Regions from separate parts of the Paenibacillus macerans genome, predicted to be linked through region 2. Evidence: predicted binding sites of a transcription regulator. Region 2 holds the regulator's gene; the other holds the start of a gene.

Region 1 (12,449 bases), on a different contig from region 2:
TCGATGAGGAAGCGCTGGCGCAATTCGAGAAGGAATACAACGTGAAGATCAATTACGACGTGTTCGCCAACAACGAGGACCTGCTGGCCAAGATCAAAGCCGGCGGGGGCGGCTATGATTTGATTCAGCCTTCCGACTATATGGTGGCCACGATGATCAAACAAGATCTGCTGGCTCCGCTGGACATGGCCAATATTCCGAATTTCGCAAACGTAGCTGACGCTTATAAAAATCCATCATACGACCCCGGGAATAAATACTCGATCGTGTATACTTCCGGCGTAACGGGGATCGCCTACAATAAGAAGTATGTGAAAGACGAAATCGACAGCTGGGAAGACCTGTGGAACCCCGAATACGCGGGCAAGGTGATCCTGCTGGACGACAACCGTGAAGTCATCGGCATGGCGCTGAAAAAGCTCGGTTACTCCAACAGCTCGACCAATGAAACGGAAATCACCGCGGCTGTCGACGAGTTGAAAAAACTGCTGCCGAGTGTGTTAGCCTTCGACACCGACAACATCAAGCAAAAGATGATTCAGGAAGAGGGCTGGATCGCGACGGTATGGTCCGGGGACGCTTCCTACATTGCCAAGGATAATCCGGATGTCGCTTATGTGGTGCCGAAGGAAGGCGGTACGATCTGGTCGGACAACTACGCGATTCCGAAGGACTCCCAGCACAAAGAGCTGGCTGAGAAATTCATCAATTTCATGCTGGATCCGGAAGTCAGCGCGAAAAACTACGAAGCGATCGGCTACAGCGACCCGAACACGAAAACGGCGGAATTCCATAGCCAGGAATATATGAACGACAAAATGATCAATTTGACCAGCGATGAGCTGTCCCGCACCGAGTGGCTCGGCGATGTGGGTGACAAGCTGCAGGTTTACGACCGCTACTGGACGGAATTGAAGAGCGGCCGCGAGTAACGGTTGACATAGGAACAGTGTCATGGATTTCCCGAGGCGCGGGACATGGCACTGTTCTTTTTTTGCGGCGGCAAGCTTAAGCAGGACTTTCACCCGGCCAGGTGATAATGGGGGTATCCTAGCAAAGGGGCGGCTAAATCAAATGAAACCGAACAACATGAGAGTTATGGGCACGCTCTTGACGATTGCAAGTTTGTGCATGAACGGCATGGCTGCCGGAGTTCCGGCACCGCCTACAACTGCGGTTAAGGGGCAGACCATGCGTCCCGCGTCTAAGGCGTCCGGCAAAGCGCACATCACGAATCACACACCCAGTTGCTGCCGCCGGGCGCGAATCCACTTGAATAATCATAATCGAGTTTTGTTCTTGCGTTTCGGGATAAAACGGTTACAATTAAATCAACTAGTAATGTTAACGTTAACATGCATTTGATATTATGGAATCTATCAGGCTGAAAAACGAAGGGAGCACGGAGAAATGGCCAAAACGTTTCTGGGGAAAAATTTTTTGCTGAACAGCGATACGGCGAAGGAGTTGTATCATCAATATGCCAAGGAGCTGCCGATCATCGACTATCACTGCCATCTGAGCCCGCAGGAGATTTACGAGAACAAGAAATTCCGCAACATTACCGAGGCCTGGCTGGGCGGCGACCATTACAAGTGGCGGGTGATGCGCGCCTGCGGCGTTGACGAGGAACTGATCACCGGCGGGGCGGGCGACTACGACAAGTTCCTGGCATGGGCGAAAGTGGTGCCGCAGTTGCTCGGAAATCCGCTGTACCATTGGACGCATCTGGAGCTGCAGCGGTTTTTCGGCATCGACGAGCTGCTGAACGAACGGACGGCGCCGGCGATTTGGGAGCGGGTCAATGCCCTGCTGCAGGGCGAAGGGTTTGGCGCGCGGGATCTGATCAAGAAATCGAAGGTCACCGTCGTATGCACCACCGACGACCCGGCGGATTCGCTGGAATATCATTTCAAAATCAAAGAGCTGGAGGATTTCGACACGAAGGTGCTGCCAAGCTTCCGGCCGGATAAATTTTTGGAGATCAACCGCGATACGTTCAAACCTTGGCTAAGCAAGCTGGAGGCGGCGGGCAAAGCGGTGGACAGTTATGGCGCGCTGCTGGAGGCTCTGCGGGAGCGGATTGAATTTTTCCATCAAGCTGGGGGCCGGGTGTCCGACCATGCGCTGGATACGATGGAATACCAGGAGACGACGCTGCGGGAAGTGGAGGCGATTTTCGACAAGGCGCTCAAGAAAGGCAGCGTCACCCCGGCGGAGGAGCGGAAGTACAAGTCCTACACGATGCGTTTCCTAGGTAGGGAGTACGCCGAGCGTGGCTGGGCGATGCAACTGCACATCCATGCGCTGCGCAACACGAACAGCGCGATGCTCAAACGCCTCGGACCGGACACCGGCTACGACGCGATCAATGACGGTCCCGTCGCCGCCGCGCTGGCCGGCTTGCTGAACGCACTGGAACGTGACGGGGCGCTGCCGAAGACGATTTTGTACTCGCTGAACCCAAACGATTATCCGGCGCTCGCCAGCATTACGGGCTGCTTCCAAAGCGGCGGCGTCCCGGGTAAAATCCAGTTCGGCACCGCCTGGTGGTTCAACGACAACAAGGACGGGATGATCGAGCAAATGAAGACGCTCGCCAATCTCGGCGTGCTGGGGCAGTTCATCGGCATGCTGACCGATTCGCGCAGCTTCCTGTCCTATACGCGGCATGAGTACTTCCGCCGTTTGCTCTGCGATGTACTCGGCGATTGGGTGGAGCGGGGCGAAGCGCCGAAGGATTTCGAGCTGCTCAGCACCATGGTGACCGATATTTGTCACGATAACGCCAAACGGTATTTTGCGTTTCCGGAGTAGAAAATGAAAGGACGGCCGGATGGGCTGTCTACGGTGAATATTTAGGGGAAGGCTGACGGCAGTGCAGCCTTCCCCTTTGTTTTGCTGCGGCACCTAGGCAGGAATGAGGCGGATTTCGTGATACTGCCGGATGGATGATTCAACCAGTATCGATAAAAGGAAGTGGCTATTCAGGCAGTTTTATTTTTGTAAAATAATAAAAGGGAAAATATAGTATAAAATTACCAACATTTATGATATATTTATATATGTTAGAAAAAAAATTATAAGGAGTGATTCTATGAAAAAGGTTACAAGTTTAGTTTTGTCAATTGTTTTTTTGCTGACTCTATTTGGGGATACCAGTTTTGCTCAGTCTGCTTCCTTGGATGGGAAAATTATCTATAGGGCCGATGAAATAACCGATATCGATTTGCTTTTTGAAAGAGCCAAAAATGGAGTCACTGATGAAACAGATAATAACTTCAAGGAGCACATGTCAATACTTGGGGCGGTATCGGATAATGATGTGATAAGACACTTTTCTACAACTCAAAAATTATTAGAGGTGAAAAAGAATAATGAGACAATCGAAAACTTTAAAATTGTCTCATTTGTTGTTGTCTCTGAGAATGATGATAGTGGAATTATTCGACCTTTCGGTAGTAAAGATGAGGAGCAATGGGATGGAACATACGGTATAAGAGCTTATTCAACTGTATACTTTACTAGATCTAGAAATGGAAATTTATACACTTACACGCTAGATTCTGTTTCTGGTGGATGGGATAATATTGACAGCCAATACAGATTGTCTGACCGTCATGTTAGATATGGTGTAACAGGAAATAGAGCAGGGGGAGGGGTTGTGGTGAAGCACGCAGATAAATATCCGACTGGCAATAGTTTCTCATACGATGCTACTTCTGCTATGTCCTATCCCGTTGAAAGTAAGGTTGTAATGGGCCTAAATTCCTACATTACAATTAAACGTGGAACTGACTCAACATGGGAACTAGCTCATCAGAATAATCTTGAATATAATAATTAAGCATAAAATGTTTCGTAGATAATTTTTGAAAAAACTCCAATCTTGGGATGATTAAATATCTTCCTAAGATTGGAGTTTCTTTTCTTCATTTATGCTATTTTAAATTAAAGGTTTCCTCAGTATTATCCCATTTTATTGTAATTTTTATTGAATTATTTTTGCTTGATATTGCGCAACCTGAGCAGGTCACTGGTACTTTTATTGTTCCTTTTTGTAGAGAGATTTCTGTTATTTTGGTATTTTTACCATTATTATCTATTAACAACTCATCAACAGTATTATTTTTCATCTTTTTACCTTTAAAGCGGAATTCATAAGTGCCCTGTTCACTACTGGTTTTAGTATTAATTGTCGATTGATAGCTCCCTTTCCAATTGGTACTCTCACCACTAAAGTTAAGAGTTGTACTGCAACTTACCAGCAACATTAAAACTGAAAAAATAAGAAAAGTTTTTTTTATTGTATCTCACTCCTTTCCTTATACCTAATTTTAACTCTCCTACATTAATTATGCAATTCATAAAACCTGCGTAGGAATTATTGGGAAAATATTCAATTCGAGCATTCTCATGCTATCAGGCGGGCCCCAGTCTTTAACGGTTTTTTTATGTTTAGACATCTAGGACAGATTTCAAAAAACTGATTCCTTAATTACGATTTCCACCGGGATCAGCCGGAATTCGTTTACGTCCGCGAGCCCGCGGTTAGTAATGCGAAGCTCCGGAATGACCGGCAGGGCGATCAGCGAAAACGTCATGAACGGCGCGTTCAGCGGGCATCCGAGCTGCTGCCAGGCGGCCCCCAGCTGCTTGACCTGCGCGGCCACCGTTTCCAGCGGCTGCTCGGACATCAGGCCGGCGATCGCCATCGGCACGGCGGCCAGCACCTGCCCGTCCTGCACGGCGATCATGCCGCCGCCCAGCTTGGCCAGCTCGTTCGCGGCGAAGGCCATGTCCTCAGCGTTTGCGCCCATCACGAGCAGGTTGTGGCTGTCATGCGCCACCGTGGAGGCGACGGCGCCCCGTTTCAGCCCAAAGCCGCGGGTAAACGCTAGCGAAATATCGCCGGAGCCGTGATGGCGGTCGATGCAGGCCAGCGTCAGGACGTCCTGCGCCGGGTCCGGCTGAATGAATCCGTCCGCCACTTTCAGGCTGGCGGTTCCTTTTTGCGTGCGCGCGCTGTTTTCGATGACGTCGATGACATGAACTTTCGTCTCGGCCTTCCCGCTTTGGCTGGCGAGCAAGAAATCGCCCGGCTTCAAAGGGCGGGCCAAATGCACTGAATTTCGCGCGCGTTCCGGATACGGATACGCCGGGAAAGGCACGCGCAGCTCTCCGCTATCGTAAACGACGGTCCCGTCCGCAATCACGGTGGACGGCTCCATCCGCTTTAGATCGGAGATCAGCAGCAGGTCGGCGCATTTTCCCGGGGCGATGCCGCCCACATCAGCGTCCACCTTGAAATAACGGGCCGTGTTGATCGTGCTCATCTGAATCGCGGTGACTGGCTCCACGCCTTCCTCAATGGCCCGGCGCACGACATGGTTCATGTGGCCTTTTTCGATCAGCGTCTGCGGGTACACATCGTCGGTGACCAGCATGATATTGGCCGTATCCGCATGGTCTTCGGTCACGACCTTGATCACTTCCTTGACGTCATGCCAGGCGGAGCCCTCGCGGATCATCAAATGCATGCCGAGGCGCAGCTTAAGCAGCCCCTGCTCCCGCGTGACCGTCTCGTGGTCGGAGGTGACGCCGGAGGCGATGTACGCCTGCAGCATGAGCTTGTCATCGCTGGGGAAATGGCCTGTGACCGTTTTTCCCGCTTCCATCGTCGCTCGGATCTCTCCGCTCATTTTCGCATCTCCGTAAACGACACCAGGGAAGTTCATCACTTCGCCCAGCCCCTCTACACCGTCCCAGGTCATGCCTTCGGCGATGTCCTTGGCTTCCAGCGCCGCCCCGGCGTCCTCCAGGTGGTCGGTGGCCGGCACGCAGGACGGGAACGTGGTGAACACCTTGAGCGGCAGTCCCCGGCCTTCCTCATGCATCCAGCGCACGCCTTCGGCGCCAAACACGTTGGCGATTTCGTGCGGATCCATAAAAACGCCGGTCGTCCCTTTAGCCAAAGCGGCCTTGGCAAACTCGGTCACCGACAGCATCGTGCTTTCCACATGCATATGGCCGTCCAGCAACCCCGGGGCGATGTAACGTCCCGCGGCGTCGATCACGGCCGTCTCCTCGCCGATCGTATGCCCGGCGTCCCCAACGTAAGCGATACGTCCTTGGGCCACGGCGACATCCGTATGCGGCAGCAGTTCCCCGGTGTATACATTAACTAAGGTGCCGTTTTTGACGACCAAATCGGCTTTCTTTTTCCCGACGGCCACTTCCGCCAAAACCCGGCTTACCTCGTACAGCTTTTTTCTTGCAGCAGGTTTCATTCCCCGGTTCACTCCTTTACTGTTCGCTAAAATAGCGCCTTAAAACTCTTCAGTTCTTACGCCTAATCATAACAAAAAAGGCCGCCCTTAGAACAGTGGAGACTGTTCAGGGCAGCCCTTGCCTTTAAGAGGTTGTTCAAAAAGTCCGCTTTTGATCACGAAGTGAATCAAGAAGTAGTTCGGCATCGAATCTTGAATTCAGCCGGGCCTTCCGGTGCTCACGTACCCAAAACGTACGCTCCGCTCCTTAGTCCCTAGCTTCATCCAATCTTCTCGGTGCTTAAAACCGAACTTTTTGAACACACATTTTAAGGCTCGGCTTTAAGCTTTCGCCGGATTTACTTTTTCGATGACTTGGTCGACCAGGCCATACTCTTTGGCTTCGAGAGCGCTCATGAAGTAGTCGCGGTCGGTGTCTTTTTCGATCCGTTCCAGCGGTTGGCCGGTGCGCTCCGCGAGAATGTGGTTCAACTTGTCGCGCATCTTCAGGATCCGGCGGGCCCGGATTTCAATGTCCGTTGCCTGGCCTTCCGCGCCGCCGAGCGGCTGGTGGATCATGATCTCGCTGTTCGGCAGGGCGTAGCGTTTGCCGGGAGCGCCGGCGTTCAGCAGGAACGCGCCCATGGAAGCGGCAAGGCCGACGCAGATCGTGGAGACATCCGCTTTGATGAATTGCATCGTATCGTAAATGGCCATGCCTGCGGTAATCGATCCGCCGGGGCTGTTGATGTAGAGGGAGATGTCCTTCGTCGGATCTTCCGCATCCAGAAACAACATTTGAGCGATGATGGAGTTGGCCACGACGTCATTGACTTGCGAGCCCAGGAAAATGATCCGGTCCTTAAGCAGTCTGGAATAAATGTCGTAGGCGCGTTCGCCGCGGTTGCTTTGTTCAACGACCATAGGAATATAACTCACCGATAAAACCTCCTTAAATTTGGATTCGGTTCGATCAATCATCAGAATTGACGGAAACGATCGATAATAACCTCATCATAAACAATTTATTCGCAAAAGTCAAAGATAGTCAAACTCAAGGGATAAAAAAAGCCCGATGTCATTTATGCAGTCATTCAGGCGATGAAACTCAGCGTTCGGTTATTAGGCAGTTAGTTAAGTATGGCGCGCCCGCGAGGAATCGAACCTCGATCTCAGGCTCCGGAGGCCTACGTCATATCCATTGGACCACGGGCGCAAATCACAAATTTAGCGTGCAAAATTGATTATATGGTATCGTCAAAGGAAATGCAAGTGGTATTTATTAGCATGGGCAAAATTCGCAGCAGACTAGCGCTGGCTTATTATGCGCTGAACCATCTCAGCAAAATTATTTGCCCCGAGTACGCTGCGTATTACTTCTGCTTCAAGCAAGGAACGCCGTGCACACGGCCGTTTAAAAATACGGACGGCTCGACTGAACTCCAGATGGCCCTACCCCTACTTATTTACGGTCGCTGAACCGCTTTTGGATAATCACCGCCGTGCCTGATGCGCTCTCGAAATTCAGGTTTATTTAGCTTCTTAATTCAGTAATTAAAGTAAAAGTAAGGGAAGTGTAGCTTTCAATATGCCTAAACTGGCAAGAACAACAAATAGCGCTATAATGGGTGCAAATATTTTGGAATAAAGAAACTTATCTTTTTTCCCATATTCGACCCCCTTAAAATGATATGGAGTATAAAAATTTTATACCCATATCATATAGTCCTTATTTCATTTTCTGTATAGTTATAAGCAGGAACAGAAAACGCTTTTTCAAATAGAACTTCAGCCTCATTAATAGAAAGTGCTTGAATTTGCTGAATCTCTCGAGCAGAAGAATTTCGAAATGTGTTAAAGCGCAGGGAAATCCTCTTCTCAATGTCGGCATTATTGAATGTCACCTTGGCTGCTTTTCCTTTTTTGCTCAAGAGTAAGGACCGCGGTATCTACGGCTTCTTGTCCCTTCACTTCCACCTCGGCAAGTGCCTCATCCAAGGTTATTTCATTTTGCAGAAGCTTGTCCAATGCGCCTTGGGCAGCGTCCTGAAAGGCATCGAGGATCTCGGCATCAACTTGGGTATACAGGTCTGCATAATTAGGATTTGCTTTAAGGGAGTAAAGAGGAGACAAATCATGATCTCCAACCGGTTCCACGTACTCGGTTACAGCAGGCAGCCCGTAATTTGGCTGGTTCTTGGCCAATAGTTGGCTGTTTACCGGATCTCCGGCTATAAATTTAACAAGTTTCATCGCTTCGGCTGCATGTTCTGTGCTTGAAGAAACGCCAAAAAAGTCAAATATTTCGTAGAAATTCATATAATCCGGATTCAAAGGGTCCACCGGAGCTGTAACCATTCCCCAGTCGATCAAGGTAGCTCCTTCAAAATGGGAGAACGGCTCGAAATCATATGCAAAAGCATTGGAACTAATGGTCATAGCGGCATTTTCAGTTAAAAACTTGGGGTGTTCCATCGAATCGGCTTCTTCTCCCTGATCATAAACTGCCCCGGCGCGAAAAGCTTTCACCGCGGCGGTCCAGATGGACTTCCATTTATCCGTATTCATCGTGACCTTCATGGTTTTTGGATCGAGATAAGTCAGGTTTTCCGTTTGACCGGCTTTTAAAATAAAGTTCATGGTAACATTGCGATAATAGTTCATTTGTATTCCATAAAGGGATTTTCCTTGATCATCTTCTGTCGGGAACCGTTCGGCTAATGCAAACACCTCTTCCCAGGTCATTCCGTTTTGCGGGTATGGGATATGATAAGCATCAAATAGCTTCTTGTTATAATAAAGCGCCTCGCTATGAAAAGTAGGCGGAAGAGCATAATACTGGCCGTTATCCGACGCAGCTTCCAAAAGCGACGTAACAATCGGAGAAAGGTCGCCGGATTCCGATCCATTGGTGAACGGGGGAGAAATCGGTTTTAAAATCCCCTTTTCAATAGCCGTCTTATACTGCTCCATACCATTGATGTAAATAACATCCGCTTCACGATTCCAACCCGTTTCTTCGGATACCGGATCACTTGGAATCACTTGAACATCGATATTGGGATATCTGTTTTCAAAAGCATAACCAAAATTAACATAAAATTGCTTGGCGGACGGATAAGCAACTTTGAGGACGACAGGCTCCTCCGGCTGACGCGTTTGGCAGCTTGATAATAAGACTGTCATAAGCGCCAAGCCTATAAATGTACGCGTTATTTTATACATGTTCTGATCCCCTTTATTATAAACGGGTGCAGTTTAGGAAAGCTTGTTCCGCCGACTCCCGACCTTCCCGTACTAGAAATTCACTCGCTGGACAGCATGCGATCAACGTAGGCATTGATCAGGTTATACGCCTGCTCGGAAACGGCATTTTCTTCTTTTGAGGGCTGCAGCATGTAGAAGGCTTCGATATTTTTGTCGGCATTCCCTAATGAAATATAATCGGCCAGCGAAGAAAACCCGTATACGGAACGGTATTCCCACTCCGCCACTTTGCCGGACAAGAAAAATCGGATCAACTCCCAGGCCGCCTCAGTTTGCGTCGAGTTGGCGGGAATCGCCCAAAGTCCCCCTAACGAAATATGATGACTGATTTCCGGAGAGCCTGGACTGACCGGCATGGTGGCCAGTTTCCACTTGATATCGGAGCCTTGCTGCTCTACAACTTTAAAATCTTCGTAATTAACCACGGCCATCGCGTAGTTTTCTGTAATAAAGGCGTTTTGGTTTATATCGTTGATGGCGATATTTCCGCGTTTTAACGGTTCCTTCACCAATTTTAAAATTTTGCCCCATGACGGACTATCTAAAGTGAGCCTGTCCGTATGTTCGTCGTATGCCTGAAGGCTTTCGGTTCTCCCTATATCAATCAACCAATCGGCCGCAGACGGATAGGGTAAGGTTAGGCCTTTCGGAAATCGGTTGGCCAACATAATCGTATCCTCCCAGGACATTTGGTTGCCGGGATATTCCACACCGTATTGATCAAACAGTTGTTGGTTGTAAACTATAGCGCTGCTGAAAAAGGAAGGAGGCAGTCCGTACAGTTCGCCGTTGCCGTAATGTTTCGTTAACTCGACGACACCGGGGATCAGCGTATCCAAAGGAAAGGAATCTCGGGCAACATCATCGTCAAGCTTTAGGAGCAATCCGCTTTCAGCGGCTTCCCGAAAATCATCGTCAGACAAATAAAGCAAATCTACTTCGTTGTTTTTCATCCATTCTTGTAATGTCGCTTTTCCTTTGACGAGATCGTTCGTCGGAACGACGGTATAGCGCAAATTTGGATATTCCAGCGCCAATAGAGAGGCATATCTGTCATCGAAATGTTTTTGCGAGAAGTAACCGATATTTAAACTAAAGCTAACCTCTTTATCTTTAAGAGAAGACGTGTTCCCGGCACAACCCGATACAATCGCCAAATTTAAAGCCATGAAAAATAACAGCAATCCGCGCAATTCCCGAACCTCGTTTCCAATAAATTCTATATACTATAACTATTTTATAGTAAATCCGAATGCAATACCTGTAAATTAAAAAAATCCGGCTCATGCGTTGTCTAATTTCATTCTTAGAGTGGTGTTTATTGGACAACCCTACCGACAAAACTAAAACGGGATGGACAAGAAGCATAGCGATAAAACGGTTTCTTTACTTACCGCCGTATAACCATACCAAAGTTTGAGAATTCTACGGACGTTAGGCTTGCAACCACGCTAAAAATTGGTTAAAATAACGGTGGGACTTAAAAAGTTAACCCGGGACATTTTAAGGCCAAGGAGATGGAGAGAAGAAGGAGCTTGCAGGAATGGAGATCATGCGTAACCTTTTGGAAATTCAGAAGCAGCTTCTGCCTGATCTCATGGACATTCTCAAGAAAAGGTACACCATACTTCATCAGATCATGTTATCTGACGTAATTGGCCGCAGAACCTTGGCAACTTCACTGGATATGACGGAGCGTGTGTTGCGGGCCGAAACGGATCTTCTGAAGGCTCAGGGCCTGATTGAAATCGAGAATATCGGCATGAGAATCAGCGATGCGGGCAGGCTTCTGCTTGAGGAATTGGAGCCGGTGGTCAAGGAGTTGTTTGGCCTCGCCAATTTGGAAGAAGCGATCCGTCAGAGCTACGGCCTGCGCAAAGTCGTGGTCGTCCCTGGAGATTGCGACGCTTCGCCGCTGGTAAAGCGGGAACTGGGGCGCGCGGGAGCCAAGGCGCTCTTAAGCTCCATGAGCGAGGGCGACGGGGTTGCCGTTACCGGCGGAACAACGCTGGCGGAGGTTGCGGAGCAATTGAATCCGCCGCATAACGTGACGATGAAGGACAGCTGGTTTGTGCCTGCGCGCGGAGGATTGGGCGAGAGCCTGGAAATTCAGGCGAACACGATCGCATCCGGGATGGCGAAACGAGTGGGGGCAGGTTACCGCCTGCTGCACGTACCTGATTTGCTCGGCAAGGAAGCTTATGAATCGCTTGTCCACGATCCGAACATCGAAGACATCGTCAATATGATCCGGCAAGCGCGAATCGTGGTGCACGGCATCGGCGACGCGATGGAGATGGCGCGGCGGCGCAAGCTGGAGCCGCAGGTGACCGAACAGATCCGGAAGGAAGGCGCGGTCGCGGAATCATTTGGTTATTATTTTAATGAAGACGGCGTCGTCGTCCACAAAATGCGGACTCTGGGCCTTCGCTTGGAAGACATCATGGAGACGGAAACCGTAATCGGGATTGCCGGGGGCAAAAGCAAAGCCAAGGCGATTCACGCCGTGCTGCGCTTTGGCCAAGAGGACATCCTCGTCATTGACGAGGCCGCCGCTTCGGAGATCGTAGCCCAACTCGGGCAGGATGCCAAGCAAGAAATCAAGTGAAGCTAACGATGTTTACTCATGGCGGGCTTTTAGCCTGTCTTGATTAATAAAAAAACCAACACTAGGAGGAACTATTCATGAGTGTAAAAGTAGGTATTAATGGTTTCGGACGTATCGGACGCCTGGCTTTCCGCCGCATTCAAAACGTGGAAGGCATCGAAGTAGTAGCGATCAACGACTTGACGGACGCCAAAATGCTGGCCCACCTGTTGAAATATGATACAACTCAAGGCCGCTTTGACGGCGAAGTAGAGGTTCATGACGGCTACTTCAAAGTGAACGGCAAAGAAGTAAAAGTTATGGCT
Region 2 (12,449 bases):
GTACCGAAGGTCATGATCTCACACTGCCGAGAAAAGCCTCTAGCCAGGAGAAGGTGCCCGTACCGCAAACCGACACAGGTAGGCGAGAAGAGAATTCTAAGGCGCGCGGAAGAACTCTCGTTAAGGAACTCGGCAAAATGACCCCGTAACTTCGGGAGAAGGGGTGCCCCGGTAGGGTTTATAGCCCGAGGGGGCCGCAGTGAAAAGGCCCAAGCGACTGTTTAGCAAAAACACAGGTCTGTGCGAAGCCGCAAGGCGAAGTATACGGGCTGACGCCTGCCCGGTGCTGGAAGGTTAAGGGGAGCGGTTAGGGGTTAAACCCGAAGCTGTGAACCGAAGCCCCAGTAAACGGCGGCCGTAACTATAACGGTCCTAAGGTAGCGAAATTCCTTGTCAGGTAAATTCTGACCCGCACGAATGGCGTAACGACTTGGGCGCTGTCTCAACGAGAGATCCGGTGAAATTTTAATACCTGTGAAGATGCAGGTTACCCGCGACAAGACGGAAAGACCCCATGGAGCTTTACTGCAGCTTGATATTGGACTTTGATACGATTTGTACAGGATAGGTGGGAGCCTAGGAAGTGGGAGCGCAAGCTTCCATGGAGGCGCCGTTGGGATACCACCCTGATCGTATCGGAGTTCTAACCCGGTACCGTAAGCCGGTACGGGGACCGTGTCAGGCGGGCAGTTTGACTGGGGCGGTCGCCTCCTAAAGAGTAACGGAGGCGCCCCAAGGTTCCCTCAGAATGGTTGGAAATCATTCGCAGAGTGCAAAGGCAAAAGGGAGCTTGACTGCGAGACTGACAAGTCGAGCAGGGACGAAAGTCGGGCTTAGTGATCCGGTGGTACCGCATGGAAGGGCCATCGCTCAACGGATAAAAGCTACCCTGGGGATAACAGGCTTATCTCCCCCAAGAGTCCACATCGACGGGGAGGTTTGGCACCTCGATGTCGGCTCATCGCATCCTGGGGCTGAAGTAGGTCCCAAGGGTTGGGCTGTTCGCCCATTAAAGCGGTACGCGAGCTGGGTTCAGAACGTCGTGAGACAGTTCGGTCCCTATCTGTCGTGGGCGCAGGAAATTTGAGAGGAGCTGTCCTTAGTACGAGAGGACCGGGATGGACGCACCGCTGGTGTACCAGTTGTTCCGCCAGGAGCACAGCTGGGTAGCTAAGTGCGGACGGGATAAGCGCTGAAAGCATCTAAGCGTGAAGCCCCCCTCAAGATGAGATTTCCCAATTAGTAAGACCCCTTGAAGACGACGAGGTTGATAGGCCTGAGGTGGAAGTGCAGCAATGCATGGAGCTGACAGGTACTAATCGGTCGAGGGCTTATCCAAAACTCTACCCACCAAAGTGACGTGAAGCTTCGAAGCTGAGTCCGAGTACTTTGGCGGGGCCCAAAAATATACCCCAAAAAGTGACGCGAGGCTTCGTAGGTAATTCCGATTACTTTTCGGGGACCCCGGGAACTGAATAGGGGCTAACACGCAAATCAAGTTTCGTATCCAGTTTTCAAGGATTAACGCCTTGAATCGTTTGGTGGCGATGGCGGAGGGGTTCCACGCGTACCCATCCCGAACACGACCGTTAAGCCCTCCAGCGCCGATGGTACTTGGACCGAAGGGTCCTGGGAGAGTAGGACGCCGCCAAGCATGAAGAAGAGCACCGCCGATCACTCGGCGGTGTTTTTTGTATTTTCGGAATGCTGCAGCGGGATGAGATGGATAGGGTACTAAGTTATACAGCAGACTCCGAGAGGATATTTCCGACTTTTTTTAAAACCCAGCTTTTCGAATCAATACTGTTGCCCACCTATTGCCCATCGGAACTCTAACGGTTGCAGCAGCGGCTATTTTACGAAAAGGGGCCTTATCCAAATTCTAACGGTTGTGAGCGCCCTTATCTGCCTGAATTTAAGCAAAATCAGCCGGATTTCAGTGAAATAAGCGCCGTGGCATCCGTTACAGTTTGAAATCCAACGTTTTTGGAATAAATAGCGGTTGTGGCAACCGTTAGAATTGTTTCGTGGTCGGAGATGTATCTGTCAGACCAGAATTTGATGCAATATTAGCGGGAAATCCCCGGGTAATGACGTTTAATGTCATTTGGGGGCAAAAGGGGCCAAGCTTGTTTCGCTAAAATGTCGAAAAACCGATTAAGCAAGTCCAATGGGCCGGATACTGCGTTTTTCGCTTTTTTGATGCCCCTGGAGCACGAATATTTTCGCCGCTGGTCGATCACACTGAAATTGATTGCGGAAACCCTCTTGGCAAATGATCAAAATATGGTATAATGAGAATAAAGTCAAAGAAAGTCAAAGTCAACAGAAGCCCGGTGGCGGCATATTCTGCTGATAGCCGGTAGAACAGTACAGCATGAGTTTTTAGGAGCTTCACGTTTGGAACAATGGAGGATGAGTGAATGCGTAATATCTCAGATATCATTGAAAAATATCTCAAGAGTATTTTGCATGAAAGTCCTGAAGGAACGATAGAAATTCAGCGTAACGATCTTGCCGACCAGTTTTCCTGCGTGCCGTCGCAGATCAATTACGTGATCAGCACACGGTTCACGCTGGAGAAAGGGTACCTTGTCGAAAGCAAGCGCGGCGGCGGCGGTTACGTGCGGATTCGGCGGATTGAGCTGCCGGGTCCAACCTCGCTGCACACCCACCTGCAGCAAACGATCGGGGACGAGATCGGGCAGACCGCGGCCGAAGGGCTCATTTATCAACTGGAAGAAGCCCGGTTCTTAAGCCGCCGGGAAGCGGCGCTGATGCGTTCCGCCATCTCCCGTGACGTCCTGGCGATCAAATTGCCGTACCGCGACCAGATTCGGGCAAAACTAATGAAAGCGATGCTGATTGCTTTGTTGAGTTAGGGTGAGCGGAGGTTATTAGCAGTCAATCCATAAAGGAGGGACACCTATGCAATGTCAAGAATGCGGCAAGCGCCCGGCAACCCTGCATTTCACCAAAATCGTGAACGGGGAAAAGACGGAGTTTCACATTTGCGAGGCCTGCGCCCGTGAAAAAGGGGAGATGCTTCCGGGGACCTCGGGCGGTTTTTCGATCCACAACTTGCTGTCGGGTTTCCTGGATTTGAGCCCGTCAAGCAAAGGCCAGATTTCCGGAACCAAAAGTCCCGAAAGCGTACGCTGTGAAGAATGCGGCATGACCTACTCCCAGTTCAGCAAAATCGGCCGTTTCGGCTGCAGCTCTTGTTACAAATATTTTAACGACCGCCTGGACCCGCTCTTCAAGAGAGTTCACGGCAACACGGTCCATGTCGGGAAGGTGCCGAAGCGGACCGGCGGCCACATTCAAGTCAAACGCAAGCTCGACGATCTTCGACGCGAGCTGCAGTATCGGATCCTGCAGGAAGAATTCGAGGAAGCCGCAGCGCTGCGGGACCAGATCCGCGAGCTTGAGAAGAATATTTCCGCAGAGTAGGAGGGATGCAGGGTGTCAAAACTCCGTTTTACAGAACAGCCGCTAAGCGAGTGGATGAGACGGGAGGGCAAACAGTCGGACATCGTCATCAGCAGCCGGGTGCGGATCGCCCGCAACCTCCAGCACCAGCCTTTCCCGATGCTGGCCACCAACCAGCAGTCGGAAGAGGTGCTGAAGCAGCTGCAGACCGTGCTGTCCGACGAGCGCTTGAAGTCCTACGGCAAGCTTCATCCGGTCCTGCTTGCGGACCTCGACGAGCTTGACAAACGGGTGTTGGTGGAAAAGCACCTGATCAGCCCCAACCTGGCGAACGAATCCAGAAGCGGGGCGGTGTTCATCAGTGAAGACGAAAGTCTCAGCATTATGGTGAACGAAGAAGACCACCTGCGAATCCAATGTTTGTATCCGGGATTCCAGGTGCAGGAGGCTTGGGAGAAAGCGACGGCGATCGACGATATTTTTGAAGCTCATGTCGATTACGCTTTTGACGATCGCCGCGGTTACTTAACCAGCTGCCCGACGAATGTCGGCACCGGCCTGCGGGCTTCGGTGATGATGCACCTTCCGGCATTGGTACTGACGCAGCAGATCAGCCGGATTTTGTCGGCGGTGTCGCAGGTGGGATTGACGGTGCGCGGCATCTACGGGGAAGGCAGCGAAGCGACGGGCAACTTGTTTCAAATCTCAAATCAGATTACACTAGGACAAAGCGAAGCGGAGATTATAGAAAATTTATACGGGGTTGTCCTGCAGATCATTCAGCATGAGAAAACGGCCAGAGAGAAGCTGATCGGGGAATCTCGGCTTCGGATGGTGGACCGGGTGATGCGCTCCTACGGGATTTTGTCGCACGCCGCCATCATCGATTCCAAAGAAGCCGCACAGCGGCTGTCCGACGTCCGGCTCGGCGTGGATCTCGGACTGATCGATTCGGTACCCACGGAGGTGCTGAACGAATTGAACGTGCTCACGCAGCCTGGTTTTTTGCAAAAGAAATTCAGCGGGAGCATGTCCCCGGGAGAAAGGGATATGTACCGCGCCAAACTCATTCGTGAACGAATGGGGAAATAAAAGGTAAATTAACTATGGAGGTGTAGGAGAAGATGATGTTTGGAAGATTTACGGAACGCGCCCAGAAGGTGCTGGCCTTAGCCCAGGAAGAAGCCGTAAGGCTTGGACATAACAATATCGGCACGGAGCACGTGCTGCTTGGCCTCATTCGCGAAGGCGAAGGCATTGCCGCCAAGGCTTTGATCGGGCTCGGACTTGGCCTGGAGAAAATCCAGGACGAAGTTGAAACCTTGATCGGCCGCGGACAAGAGCAGCCCACCAATATCGCCTATACGCCGCGCGCCAAAAAAGTAATCGAACTGTCGATGGACGAAGCGCGCAAGCTGGGCCATACTTACGTCGGCACGGAGCATATTTTGCTCGGGTTGATTCGTGAAGGCGAAGGTGTCGCCGCGCGCGTACTGAACAACCTTGGCATCAGCCTGAATAAGGCGCGCCAGCAAGTGCTGCAATTGCTCGGCAGCAGCGAAGCCGTCTCCAGCCATCACGGCGCGCCGGCCAATGTCAATACGCCAACCCTGGACAGCTTGGCCCGCGATTTGACGGCCTCCGCCAAGGAAGGTAACCTTGATCCGGTCATCGGCCGCAGCAAGGAAATCGAACGGGTTATTCAGGTGCTCAGCCGCCGGACGAAAAACAACCCGGTCCTGATCGGGGAGCCGGGGGTCGGTAAAACGGCGATCGCCGAAGGGTTGGCGCAAAAAATCATCAACAACGAAATTCCCGAAACGCTGCGCGACAAACGCGTCATGACGCTCGATATGGGCTCCGTCGTAGCGGGAACCAAATATCGCGGCGAATTTGAAGACCGCCTGAAAAAAATCATGGACGAAATCCGCCAGGCCGGCAACATTATCCTGTTCATCGACGAGCTGCATACGTTGATCGGGGCCGGCGGCGCGGAAGGCGCGATCGACGCTTCGAACATCCTGAAGCCGGCGCTGGCCCGCGGCGAACTGCAGTGCATCGGGGCGACGACGCTCGATGAGTACCGCAAGTACATCGAAAAAGACGCCGCGCTGGAACGGCGCTTCCAACCGATTACGGTCGACCAGCCGTCGGTGGAAGAAGCGATCCAAATTCTGCACGGGCTGCGCGACCGCTATGAAGCGCATCACCGCGTGAAAATCACCGATGAAGCGATTGATCAAGCCGTTAAGCTGTCCGACCGCTATATCCAGGACCGCTTCCTGCCGGACAAAGCGATCGATCTTATCGATGAAGCCGGGTCCAGAGTAAGGCTCAACACCTATACGGTACCGCCGAATCTGAAGCAGCTGGAAAGCCGGCTCGAGGACATCCGCAAGGAGAAGGACGCGGCCGTGCAAAGCCAGGAATTCGAAAAAGCGGCGGCGCTTCGCGATACCGAACAGAAGATCCGCGAAGAGCTTGAGCTGACGAAAAACCAATGGAAAGAAAAACAAGGCCGCACCGATTCCGAAGTGACGCCGGAAGATATCGCCCAGGTCGTCGCCAGCTGGACGGGAATCCCCGTGAACAAGCTGAAGGAAGAGGAAACGGAACGCCTGCTCAATATGGAGAGTATTCTGCATGAGCGGGTGATCGGCCAGGATGAAGCGGTGAAAGCCGTGAGCCGGGCGATCCGCCGGGCCCGCGCAGGCCTTAAGGACCCGAAACGGCCGATGGGTTCGTTCATCTTCCTTGGCCCGACGGGCGTCGGGAAAACCGAGCTGGCCCGAGCGCTGGCCGAAGCGATGTTCGGCGACGAGAACGCGGTGATCCGCATCGATATGTCGGAGTACATGGAGAAACATTCGACCGCCCGCCTCGTCGGAGCGCCTCCGGGATATGTCGGCTATGAAGAAGGCGGCCAGCTGACCGAGAAGGTGCGCCGCAAACCGTATTCCGTCGTGTTGCTCGATGAAATCGAGAAAGCCCATCCGGAAGTGTTCAACATCCTGCTGCAGGTGCTGGAGGACGGCCGGTTGACCGACTCCAAAGGCCGGGTCGTCGACTTCCGCAACACGCTGATTATCCTGACTTCGAACGTGGGCGCCGAAGCGATCAAGCGCAATACGCGCCTCGGCTTCACGGCGGTGCAGGATGCGGGAGCGGATTACGACAACATGAAGGGCAAAGTGATGGAAGAGCTGAAGAAGAGCTTCCGTCCGGAGTTCCTGAACCGGATCGACGAGATTATCGTGTTCCACTCGCTGGAGCAAGAGCATATCGGTCAAATCGTCTCGCTTATGTCCGAGGAGCTGCGCAAGCGGCTGCGCGAATACGACGTTGACTTTACGCTGACCGATAAAGCGAAGGAGTTCCTGGCCAAAGAGGGCTACGATCCCGCCTACGGGGCGCGGCCGCTGCGCCGGGCGATCCAGAAGCACATCGAGGACCGCCTGTCTGAAGAGCTCTTAACCGGCAACGTCAAGAAAGGCGATTCGTTGACGATCGACGAACAGAACGGCGAATTGACCGTAGAGCGCACAGGAACTTTTGTCAAAAATGCGTAAATCTAGGCTAAAAAGTCCTTGACTTTTAGGTAAGGCCTAAAATAGAACCATGTTAAAGCCGATGAAATATATGAAAGGCAGCTTCCAAGCGGTGCTTTGGAGCTGCTTTTTTTCATCCAGTTTCTTTTTTTGCAAAGGCTTTAAAAACTTTACGTGAATTCTCAAAGAATGGTAAAATTTGAATATACATCAGCGGAACCGGATTTGCAAGATTTGTCATATTTTGCGTCGATGAGAAGGAGAGATAAATGGTTAAAGTAAAAACAAAGTTTTTTTGCGGCGAATGCGGCTACGAATCGCCCAAATGGTACGGCAAGTGTCCGGGGTGCGGCGCGTGGAACTCAATGGTGGAGGAAACGGTGAAAACCGTCAAAACGCAAGGGCTGAATTCCGGGTTATTTCATGCGAAAGAAAAGCCGCTTTCGATCATAAATATAGAGAGCGGCAAGGAACCCCGGATTCAAACGGGAATCGGTGAGCTGAACCGGGTGCTTGGCGGGGGAGTTGTCCCCGGGTCGCTGGTGCTCGTCGGCGGAGACCCCGGAATCGGCAAATCGACGCTGCTGCTGCAAACGTCTCATGAATTGGCCCGGTCCGGGCTTAAAGTATTGTATATCTCGGGGGAGGAATCCGTACGCCAGACCAAACTGCGGGCGGAGCGTCTCGGCGCGCTTTCTCCCGAACTGTTCGTTTTGTGCGAAAGCAGCATGGACGGCATCGAAGAGGCGATCGAAAGCGTTGCGCCGGATTTTCTCGTCATCGACTCGATTCAGACGGTGTACCTGCCGGAAGTGACCAGCGCGCCGGGCAGCGTATCGCAGGTGCGGGAATGCACGGCCCGGTTCATGCGCATCGCCAAAGGGCAGGGAATCGCCACCGTGCTGGTCGGACACGTGACCAAGGAAGGCGCGATCGCCGGCCCGCGGCTGCTTGAGCATATGGTTGACTGCGTGCTTTATTTTGAAGGGGAACGGCATCACTCTTACCGCCTGCTGCGGGCGGTCAAAAACCGTTTTGGCTCGACCAACGAAATCGGCATTTTCGAGATGAATGAATCCGGCCTGACCGAGGTCGCCAACCCGTCGGAGCTGTTCCTGTCGGAACGGCCGCTTGGGGTGGCGGGCTCCACGGTCGTGGCCAGCATGGAGGGAACGCGGCCGATGCTGGTGGAACTGCAGGCCTTAATTGCGGCCACGCATTTTCCCTCCCCGCGCAGGATGGCGACCGGCGTGGATCATCAGCGCATGAACCTGATTCTAGCCGTGCTCGAAAAAAGAATGGGCATGTTCCTGCAAAATCAGGACGCCTACGTCAATCTGGCCGGCGGCGCCAAGCTGGATGAACCGGCGGTGGACCTGGCGATCGCCGTCAGCGTGGCGTCCAGCTTCCGCGATATACCGACCAAGCCGTACGACGTCATATTCGGAGAGGTGGGCTTGACCGGCGAGGTAAGGGCGGTGTCCCGGGCCGAGCAGCGGGTCAAGGAAGCAGCCAAACTGGGCTTTAAGCGGGTGATTTTGCCGGAGAAGAGCATGAAAGGATGGAAAGGACCGCAAGGAATCGAGTTGATTGGCGTAAATACCGTTGCAGATGCGCTAGCTGTTGCGTTAGATTAGGGGGCATTGAATGATGAAAGAAACTACCCAAACGGAAAAAATGAATGAATTGCTGAGGCTAGTCGCTCCGGGGACGGCCTTTCGCGACGGGCTCGAAAACGTGCTCCGGGCCAAAACCGGGGGGCTGATCGTCGTCGGCTACAGCCCGGAGGTGATGGAGGTCGTGGAGGGGGGCTTCTCCATCAACTGCGACTTTTCGCCGAACTATCTCTATGAGCTCGCCAAAATGGACGGGGCGATTATCCTCAGCGAAGATTTAAAGCGGATTCTGTACGCGAACACGCAGCTGATCCCGGATTCCTCCATCTCCTCCGCGGAAACGGGGATACGTCACCGCACCGCCGAACGGGTGGCCAAACAGACCGGCAAGCTTGTCGTTTCCATCTCCCAGCGCCGCAACATCATTACGCTGTATCAGGGAAACATAAGGTACGCGCTTAAGGAAATCGGCGTTATTTTGACCAAGGCGAATCAGGCGATTCAAACGCTGGAAAAATACAGAGCGGTGCTCAATCAGGCTTTGACCAATTTGACCGCCTCCGAATTTGAGGAGCTGGTCTCATTGCCCGAAGTGGTGAACGTGATTCAGCGGGTGGAGATGGTGATCCGCATCAAGATGGAGATCAAGCGGTACATTAACGAGCTCGGGACGGAGGGGCGCCTGATCAGCATGCAGATGGAGGAGCTCGTCAGCAATATGGAGGAAGAAGCTTGGCTGTTGTATAAAGACTACGCCAAAGAAGACAGCGACGAGGCGATTCGCGAGATTATTTTGGGCCTCAAGCGGTCGACCGATGACGAACTGCTTGACGACAATCACATTACCCGGCTGCTCGGTTATCCCGCCGCGATGGCGACGTCCGAGGAACTTATTTCTCCGCGCGGCTACCGGGTGCTGAATAAAATCCCGCGTCTGCCGAACGTGATCATTCACAATTTGGTGGAGCGGTTCCATCAGCTGCCGAACGTCATGATGGCCAGCATCGAGGAGCTCGACGAGGTGGACGGGATCGGCGAAGTTCGGGCACGGGCGATCAAGGAAGGGCTGAAACGCCTTCAGGAACAGGTATTCATTGACAGACAAATTTAATTCCCCTATCATCTGCAGATGATGTTCGGGAATATCTTTCGAGGTGAAAGAAATGTTTACGAAATCGATTCCTAACATGTTCACCTTGGGGAACATGCTGCTCGGAATGCTGGCGATCATAATGGCGCTGGAAGGACGTTACAGCTTAGCGGCCATTATGGTGATCGTCGCCATGCTGCTCGACGGATTGGACGGACGGGTCGCGCGGGCGCTGAATGCCCAAAGCGAATTCGGCAAAGAGCTCGATTCCTTATCGGACATTATTTCATTCGGCGTCGCTCCTGCACTGATTATGTATTTGGTCTCTTTTCCGGAACTTCAGCCCGGTTTGGCGTGGGTGGTGACGGCTCTTTTCCCGATGTGCGGAGCTTTGAGATTAGCAAGGTTCAACGTGCAAAAGGGAGCTCCGGGATATTTTGTCGGATTGCCGATCCCGGCGGCGGGCGGTGTGGCGGCCACCCTGTCATTGTTTAATAAAGATATCTCGGCGGTTTATTGCGCAGCGGCCATGGTTTTGTTGTCTTATTTGATGGTCAGCACCGTCAGGTATCCGAATTTCAAAAAAATCGGCCTGCCGAAAAAAGCGGTCGTATATACGCCCATCGTCGTCATCGCCGCCGTTGTGCTCGCCGTGGCATTTCCGGATCAGCTTTCCAAGCTGATTTTCATTCCGCTGCTGCTGTACGCCGCCTATGGACTGCGGCAAAATATCGGCAGGGCGCTCCGCCGTAAACGAAGAGACGAAAACGAAACGGAAGAATTGTATCGGCCGAAACGCTGATATGCGAAAAAAGGCATGGATCTCCGCCGGACGGAAGGATCGATGCCTTTTTAAGTATAAGTATGATAAGCGCTGCTGCGGTTGACTTTACGGCATGAGAAACCCTCTCTGTTACCAAATGCAAAAGCACAGTTCATTTATCGTAAATCTCCGTTTTTGGGCGATTGAAATGCAAAAGCACATCTGAATATCGGTAATTTGAAGAAAAAGTGGCTTTTAACCGGAAATGAACTGCACATTTGCATTTGACGAGCCGATTCAGGGGCACTTAGGCGAAAAAGGCCTGCACTTTTACATTTCGTGGATTGTTAAGCGCCTTAGTGTCACCGGCAGCCCCTTACGATAAATTAAAAAGTCCCAACGTGGCGCATTTCTGGGATTCCCGCTCGATGATCTCGTCCATTTGAATCCCGAGCAAATTGCAAAGGGCGGACATATAGAAAAGGTTGCGTCCGAGCTCATTGATAATGGCGTCTTTGCAGTTTTCGCATAACTCGCCATGAACATGCTTGGCAATCGTCTCTTTCGCGTGCTGCAAGTCCATGCCCGGCTCGAAATCCTGCTTGGTGGCATGCAGCTCGATGCAGCCGCATTCGGTGACGGACTTGGTCACGGAACGGACGGCGGCCGCGTTGGTTTGTCCCATTTTCGACAAAACATCCAGCAAACTGCGGTGACGGAGCAACAGTTCGGAAACTTGTTCTTGAAAAGACTGAAGGCTTGGTGCGCTCATTTTCCATCCACCTCAATATATATGAATTGAATTCATTATATGCCACATTTTCCCCACTTATCAACCAGAAATCCCATAGCGATGGGCCTTCTCCTTCATATCGGCCGTTTGCCGTTTTCCAAAAAAAGTTATCCCCCACCGATTACGTCTCCAAAATTTGGATCATACTGGATAACGAAGATAGTTATTCAGGAGGTGAAGATAGACGTGCTGAAAAAATACTTACGGATCGCAGCCGGCCTGTGCGGCGCATGGTTCGGGTACACCGAGGGCGGATTGCTGGGCGTAATGCCGGAACCGGTTCGTTCCTGGTCCGACGGCATGAGCCCTTTGGCGGTGAACCTGATCATGGCGGCTGCCGGAGCCGCGCTGTTCATGTTCCTGTTTTCGCTGGCTGCAGATGTCGTATCCGCGAGAATTAAAGCGTGGATCGCCGCGTTGACCCGGATTCCGATGAATGACATGGCGGCCGGCGCGACCGGATTGACTGCGGGACTTCTTCTTTCTTTAATGGTCTATCCGCTTGCGACCTGGCTCGGATCTCTGGAGAGCTTCGCCCGGTTCGCCGTATCGGCGCTGTTTGGGTACATGGGGCTTTGCGTTGGACTTGCCAAGAAGGAAGAATTGTCATCATTCTGGAAATCGGGAAAATGGGGAGGCACCGTCCCCGAGGATGAACACGGGTCTAAAGAACATAAAATTTTGGACACGAGCGTGATTATCGACGGGAGAATCGCGGATATCTGCAAAACCGGATTCATTGAAGGGACGATCGTGATTCCCGAATTTGTGCTGGAGGAACTGCAGCATATCGCCGACTCCTCGGATTTGCTCAAACGCAACCGGGGGCGCCGCGGCCTGGACATTTTGAACAAAATCCAAAAAGAGCTGGACGTTAAAGTCATGATTTATGAAGGGGATTTTGAGGAGATCTCCGAGGTTGACAGCAAGCTGGTCAAATTGGCCAAGGTGCTGCAGGGCAAAGTCGTCACCAACGACTTTAACCTTAACAAGGTATGCGAGCTGCAGGGCGTGTCGGTGCTGAATATCAACGATCTTGCCAATGCCGTGAAACCGGTCGTGCTGCCGGGCGAGGAAATTATGGTACAAGTCATCAAGGACGGCAAGGAGCATGGACAGGGCGTGGCTTATTTGGACGACGGCACGATGATCGTTGTTGAAGGCGGACGCGATTACATCGGGATGATTACGGAGGTTCTGGTGACCA

What was found. Region 2 encodes CtsR, which represses protease genes until heat stress. Its sites were predicted from a motif close to ATGGTCAATAAAGGTCAAACA; they were not measured.
Region 1: a site for CtsR is predicted at 7,304-7,324, ahead of clpP (ATP-dependent Clp endopeptidase proteolytic subunit ClpP). Genes of this name have one in related genera too.

The regions. Positions count from the first base shown of each region.
Region 1 is NZ_UGSI01000001.1:4,942,413-4,954,861, reverse strand. Features, by position in the region: gene DYE26_RS22000 (ABC transporter substrate-binding protein) at 1-932, shown strand, start outside; gene uxaC (glucuronate isomerase) at 1,411-2,817, shown strand; gene DYE26_RS21990 (hypothetical protein) at 3,098-3,847, shown strand; gene DYE26_RS33185 (hypothetical protein) at 3,942-4,136, opposite strand; gene ade (adenine deaminase) at 4,479-6,290, opposite strand; gene clpP (ATP-dependent Clp endopeptidase proteolytic subunit ClpP) at 6,612-7,208, opposite strand; tRNA gene DYE26_RS21975 (tRNA-Arg) at 7,411-7,485, opposite strand; gene DYE26_RS21970 (extracellular solute-binding protein) at 8,160-9,494, opposite strand; gene DYE26_RS21965 (ABC transporter substrate-binding protein) at 9,575-10,729, opposite strand; gene DYE26_RS21960 (sugar-binding transcriptional regulator) at 11,089-12,144, shown strand; gene gap (type I glyceraldehyde-3-phosphate dehydrogenase) at 12,222-12,449, shown strand, end outside.
Region 2 is NZ_UGSI01000002.1:965,488-977,936, forward strand. Features, by position in the region: rRNA gene DYE26_RS27280 (23S ribosomal RNA) at 1-1,339, shown strand, start outside; rRNA gene rrf (5S ribosomal RNA) at 1,538-1,654, shown strand; gene DYE26_RS27290 (CtsR family transcriptional regulator) at 2,424-2,882, shown strand; gene mcsA (protein-arginine kinase activator protein McsA) at 2,929-3,453, shown strand; gene mcsB (protein-arginine kinase McsB) at 3,466-4,524, shown strand; gene clpC (ATP-dependent protease ATP-binding subunit ClpC) at 4,557-7,001, shown strand; gene radA (DNA repair protein RadA) at 7,250-8,617, shown strand; gene disA (DNA integrity scanning diadenylate cyclase DisA) at 8,631-9,707, shown strand; gene pssA (CDP-diacylglycerol--serine O-phosphatidyltransferase) at 9,760-10,488, shown strand; gene DYE26_RS27325 (nucleoside triphosphate pyrophosphohydrolase family protein) at 10,826-11,221, opposite strand; gene DYE26_RS27330 (PIN/TRAM domain-containing protein) at 11,429-12,449, shown strand, end outside.